Regions from separate parts of the Pseudoalteromonas sp. S4492 genome, predicted to be linked through region 1. Evidence: predicted binding sites of a transcription regulator. Region 1 holds the regulator's gene; the other holds the start of a gene.
What was found. The regulator sigma-54, encoded in region 1, starts transcription at its own class of promoters, with help from an activator protein. The targets are predictions, from matches to a motif close to GTTGGCACGNNNNTNGNNT.
Positions count from the first base shown of each region.

Region 1 (3,131 bases):
TTGTTGCGATAAATGAGGAAGCTGCTGGTGGGCCAGTTCGCTGATATATTCAAGAATTCTTTTTTTGCTATTAAAAAGGACCGCAGCTTTGCTGCAGTCCTGGTTAGTAAGTGAACTTAGTTTCATAATTTAATGTCGAGCTAATTTCTCTTTGTGTTTAATGACTTGGCGATCAAGCTTATCGATCAGTGAGTCAATGGCTGCGTACATATCTTGATGTTCTGTAGAAGCGAACAATTCGCCTCCGTTTACATGTAAAGTTGCTTCTGCTTTTTGGCTTAATTTTTCTACATCTAGAATGACATGAACATTATTTATATGGTCAAAATGCCTTTCTAGTTTCGCAAACTTGGTGTTTACATAGTCTCTTAATGAATCAGTGATTTCTACATGACGACCAGTTAAATTTAGTTGCATAAGCATTTTTCCTTCTATGTAAAACGTCTAAATCAAACTCTTGCGCTGATTAGACGGAGGTATTGCTAGAGACTCACGATATTTTGCAATTGTACGTCTAGCTACTTTAATTCCTTGCTCAGCCAATATATCTGCAATTTTACTATCACTCAATGGTTTAGCTGAGTTTTCTGCGGCCACTAACTTCTTGATTAAAGCGCGTATTGCCGTAGAAGAACACTCACCACCATTTTCGGTGCTGACATGGCTTGAGAAGAAATATTTCAACTCAAAAATACCCCTCGGGGTATGCATATATTTTTGCGTTGTTACACGTGAAATTGTCGATTCATGCATTTCGACCATTTCAGCAACATCATTTAGCACCATCGGCTTCATCGCTTCAGGGCCGTGCTCAAAGAAAGCTTGTTGTTGTTGAACGATACAGTTGGTTACTTTTAATAACGTATCGTTACGGCTTTCTAAGCTCTTAATAAACCACTTTGCTTCTTGTAAGTGAGAGCGAATAAATTGGCTGTCGCTACTCGATTTTACTGAGCGAGACATAGCCGCATATTGGCTGTTTACTCTAATCTTTGGCATACAATCTGGGTTTAACTCAACCACCCAGCGACCTTTTACTTTTTTCACTGATACATCAGGTATAACGTACTCAGACTCTTCGCGTACTATGCTATCCGCAGGCTTAGGATTTAAGCTGTGAATAAGCGTCATCACTTCTTTAAGCTCATTTTCTTTAAGCTTAGTCTTTTTCATCAAAGTGCGATAGTCGCGACTCGCTAATAATTCGATATGCTCAGATAAAACCATTTTAGTTTCAGCTAAATATGGTGTGCTAGCGTCAAATTGACGAAGCTGAATACACAGGCATTCTTGTAAACTGCGCGCGCCAATACCAACAGGATCGAATAATTGTATTCTTTTTAAGACCGCTTCAACTTCATCAAGTTCGATTTCTTCTTCATCGTTATTTTGATTAAAGCTTTCGACAATATCTTCACAGCTGATCGTTAAAATACCTGAGTCGTCTATGGCTTCTACTATGGCTACGGCAATCGCTTCGTCAGTTGGGCTAAATGGCGTGAGCTGTAATTGCCACATTAGGTATTCTTGTAGGGTTTCAGTTGATGCGCCTTGGTAAATAGACTCATCTTCAGGCATAGGTCCTGATGATGTTGATGGGGCAGCACTCATGTACTCGTCCCACGTGACGTCCATTGCTAAGTCATCACTTACGGTGTCTTTATTGAGGGCGTCACTGCTTTCTTGCTCGTATTCGCTAGGTGCTTCTTCTGCAGACGCGCTTAGTTGCATATCGTCAGATTCAGCTTTTTGCTCATTCTTACCGATACTTTCTTCGTTGTAATCAGCCTCTTCCACTTCAAGTAGGGGATTACTATCAAGCGCTTCTTGAATTTCTTGCTGGAGATCCAATGTACTGAGCTGCAACAAACGAATCGCTTGTTGCAGTTGTGGAGTCATTGTAAGTTGCTGGCCCATGCGCAGCTGTAATGATTGCCTCATGTATCCCTAACAATCCTTTTTAAGTTATCGATGACTGTGCTGTGACAGTTAAAAAATTATCGATTTATTGTCATTGTTATAAGTCTAGCAGATGCTCTAGTCGGTGGCGTAATGGTTACAGCCTGAATTGCTCGCCTAGATATACATCACGTACAGTTTGGTCAGCTAATACGTGCTCAGGTGTGCCTGATGCAATTAGCTCCCCATGAGAAACAATGTAGGCTTTTTCACAAACATCAAGGGTTTCTCTAACATTATGGTCAGTAATGAGTACCCCAATACCGCGGTTTTTTAGGTGCTCAATAATTTTCTTTATATCTAACACTGAAATTGGATCAACACCAGCAAAAGGCTCATCTAAAAGGATAAATTTAGGATTTGCGGCTAATGCGCGAGCAATTTCAACGCGGCGACGTTCGCCACCTGACAGCGCCATACCTTGGCTGTCACGGATATGTTGAATGCTAAATTCGTCGAGTAAGCTGTTTAGCGTTTCTTCGCGGGTGGTTTTATTTAGATCTTTACGGGTTTCTAAAATTGCCATCAAGTTTTGATAAACCGTCAACTTTCTAAAAATTGACGACTCTTGCGGCAGATAACCAATACCTAAACGTGCGCGGCTATGCATTGGTAAAAGCGTAATGTCGTTATCATCAATGCTGATTTTACCTTTGTCGCTAGGTACTAAGCCTACAATCATATAGAAGGTTGTCGTTTTACCTGCGCCATTTGGACCAAGTAAACCAACAATGCTGCCAGCTTCAACTTCAAGGCCTACATTTTTAACCACTTGGCGGCCTTTGTAGCTCTTAGCTAAAAGCTCTGCTTTTAATGTGCTCATGGTTGGCCTTTGTTATCTTTTTTGTTTTCAACTGGAACGAGGATCGTGTGTACGCGATCTGTTGAGTTTTCGTCTTTTTCTGCGCTGATCAGCTGTTGAGCCATATCGTAGGTAATGCTTTTGGCCGTTACTTTTTGACCCGATTGAGTGACTTCAGCTTCGCCATTGAGTGTTAAGAAGCGTTTCGCAACATCGTAACGTACTTCTTGTGCACTGGCGCTCATTACGGTGCCATCAGCTTGCTTTTCTTCGAAATAAGCAGGATTACCTGTCGCGATAATTAATTCGACAGTGCCTTCGGTGTCTCCACCGTGTGCTTCAAGACGCTCAGCTGTAATACGACGATTAC
Region 1 covers NZ_PNCP01000019.1:93,907-97,037, forward strand. The annotation lists gene ptsN (PTS IIA-like nitrogen regulatory protein PtsN) at 1-126, opposite strand, end outside; gene hpf (ribosome hibernation promoting factor) at 130-417, opposite strand; gene CWC28_RS05965 (RNA polymerase factor sigma-54) at 445-1,941, opposite strand; gene lptB (LPS export ABC transporter ATP-binding protein) at 2,057-2,782, opposite strand; gene lptA (lipopolysaccharide transport periplasmic protein LptA) at 2,779-3,131, opposite strand, start outside.

Region 2 (3,131 bases), on a different contig from region 1:
CGTAAAAATGTATATTTCATCGACCCCGCAGGCTTTGAAGTTGAGTTTGTAGAGTATTTCAGTGATATCCCGAGTGAGAGGAATAATGACCAGTGAAGCTTTAAGCCGAATTGTGTTGTTTGTGGGTCTTTACCAAAGGCCTGCCTCGTAGGAGGTACTTTAGTGCCGAAAATTTAAGGAGCCATCAGCTTTCAGTTGTCAGTTTTGAGCCGAGCTGTGTTGTTTATGGGTCAGACATAGGTTGATGGAATAGCGTTGTATGTAAGACGCGCCAAGCAAGCGTGACGCCTACGGTTGATGTAGGCGTGAAATTTATTTCGCGCGTTATCTTATTATATTGCGCGATGTAAAACTGCGGCTACGATAACTAGCACCTAGCACCTAGCACCTAGCACCTAGCACCTAGCACCTAGCACCTAGCACCTTTTACTGCACCTTATTCATTTCTTTCCAACTGGCTTTTAGGCTGTTGGCAAAGCTGATGAACTTTTCTTTCATGGTGCGTTTTACTTTGATCTCAACTGAGCCTAGCCATACATTACCTTCAATGGTGATGGTTGGGCCTTGGCCTTTATTTAAGGCAACTGATTTGTTTTCTACGCTGCCAATCACACTAAACAGTTTAGATACCACATTGACATGTTCTGGCACGTAGATTTCGTCGCTACCTAAAATACAGTTCACATAAATAGTGACATGCTGATGTTGGAAAATCGCTTCGCTAAAGTCGAGTTCGATTGAACCTAAGCAGTTTGTAAGGTGAATTTCTTTTGGTACCACCCATTGGCCGCTACGCTCATTTGAACCCAAAATGCTTCGAAGCTGCAGGCTCTCGTTGTCGCTGCTATGGCTGTAGTGAGGTTTAAATTGCGCATGCTTTTGCGATTTGTAGTCAATATCTGCTTTCAGATCTAAATCAGCAACAAGCTCAACGAGTACTTCGTTGCTGGTGGCCGCCATTGCTTGGTCTAGGCGGCGTTCAAATGCATCAGCTGAAATAACAGCATGACTGTAGTTATAAATGAGTTGATCAATAACTTCTTCTCTTACTTGATCGATTGGGCGATCTTCAAGTTTAACGGCCATGGTAGTTCCCTGTTGTGATTATCAAAGTGATTTTTCTGTTATTCGTTATGTGCAAAGCTTAGGCCAAATTTTATTGTTTGATAAATCAAGTGTTTGTGTTTTTAGCTGAATTAGCAACTTCGTTAAATTAACCACAGATTAATAAAATCAGCAACTAAATGGTTATTTTTGCAACATTGTGAACATCTTACCGAGCAGCTTGTAAATCTTTACCGAAATGAATATAAATCACCGCTGAATAAGTCTTTAACCAACTGAAAAATATGAAATAAATAGTTGGCATCATAGTCGCATTAGTAAAACTGTCTTTAATCAAAAGGAGAAAGATTATGAACACTTTTAACAAATCTATGATTGCCGCTTTAGTAATTGGTGCAACTAGCATGTCAGCTCAGGCAAGCAGCTGGGAAAATGAAAGTAAAGATGCTTGGATTGATGGTAAGGCAGAAACTGTGCTTCTTATGAACACAAACCTTAACAACTTTGATATCAACACTGATGTAACGAATGGCAAGGTTGTATTAACAGGTAAAGTTGATAGCGAATTAGATAAAGAGCTTGCTGAAGAGCTGGTTCTTAGCCTAGATGGCGTTAGCTCTGTAGATAACAAACTAACGGTTGTTAAAAACATGAAGGCTAAGAAGATGAAAGCAGATAAAGCAGATAAAGCTGATTCAGCCGAAAGCGATTTAACCGATGCAAAAATCAGTACTGTAATCACAACGCGTTATTTATTTAACTCAGAAGTGGGTGGTACCGATATCGATGTTGATACCGACAACGGTGTTGTAACACTGAAAGGTACTGTTGAGTCTGATGCAGAAAAGCAATTAGCAATCAGCATTGCTGAAAACGCTGAAGATGTTCGCAAAGTAATCGATGAATTAACGATTGTTGCTGAATAATAGCAAGCCCTATATAGCCCAGCTTTGGCTGGGCTTATCTTTTTCAAGGAGTGAGTCATGGATTTAATACGTATTATTTTATCGGTTTTAATTCCACCTCTCGGCGTATTTTTACAGGTAGGTTTAGGTGCGCAGTTCTGGATTAATATTCTTTTAACCTTATTAGGGTACATTCCTGGTTTGATTCATGCTGTGTATATCATCGCTAAGCGATAATCACCGCATTAATTAGCAAGGATGGGTAATGGAGCACAGCAAGGAAGGGCTGTAGGAGTAACGGACGATAAACCGCAAGGAGTTTACAGTATGGACAATGTAGCTAAGCACAAAGGACAACAAGGAAGTAACAAGGCGTTATGGAGTAGCGCACAATGGCAACGCTTTATGGATAAAGTGAACGGAAATGACAGCAAGGAATAAGCTTAGGCTGGGAGCCAAACAGGATGAAGCTAGCGTAAGGAGGGGACTATATGGAACAAGTACAAACGCAACCAACACAAGGATTGACCGACAAAGGAGTTGTTTTATGGAACAAGCAACAGTGGCACGAATTTATGGAACACGCGAAAGCGGTTGCGCCACGATTAACAGGGAAGGCTGACGATAAAAACCCGATGTCATCTTCAGGTGACATCGGGTTTTTAACTACTTCAGCAATTTATCTTTATAACTTAAATTGATTAACAGTCTTATTTAAAGACGCAGCTAATTCATTCAAATCACGTGCTTCATCCGCCAATTCATGGGCATGATCCGCAGTGCTATTCACTAAGTGATTAATCGCTGCCAAGCTATTGTTGATATCTTCTGCAACCACAGTCTGCTGTTCTGTCGAAGTCGCAATTTGATGACTTTGATCTTGTACATTTGTCACTGATTGCGCGATATCTTGCAGTGCTTGCAATACAATTTGTGTTTGCTCAACTGAGCCTTCAGCACGTTCTTGACCTTGTTGCATCATGGTCGATGCTTGTTGGGCAATTTGTTGTAAACGGCTGATCATGTTGCGAATATCATCCGTTGACTCTTGCGTTCTGCTTGCCAGTGAACGAACTTCGTCGGCAACAACTGCGAAGCCTCGGCCTTGCTCACCTGCACGGGCTGCTTCTATTGCCGCATTCAGTGCCAGTAAGTTAGTTT
Region 2 covers NZ_PNCP01000017.1:65,864-68,994, reverse strand. The annotation lists gene CWC28_RS05200 (VOC family protein) at 1-96, shown strand, start outside; gene CWC28_RS05195 (LiaF domain-containing protein) at 427-1,086, opposite strand; gene CWC28_RS05190 (BON domain-containing protein) at 1,416-1,991, shown strand; gene CWC28_RS05185 (YqaE/Pmp3 family membrane protein) at 2,049-2,207, shown strand; gene CWC28_RS05180 (hypothetical protein) at 2,462-2,671, shown strand; gene CWC28_RS05175 (methyl-accepting chemotaxis protein) at 2,656-3,131, opposite strand, start outside.
Region 2: the regulator sigma-54 is predicted to act here: its motif matches at 1,362-1,380, upstream of CWC28_RS05190 (BON domain-containing protein).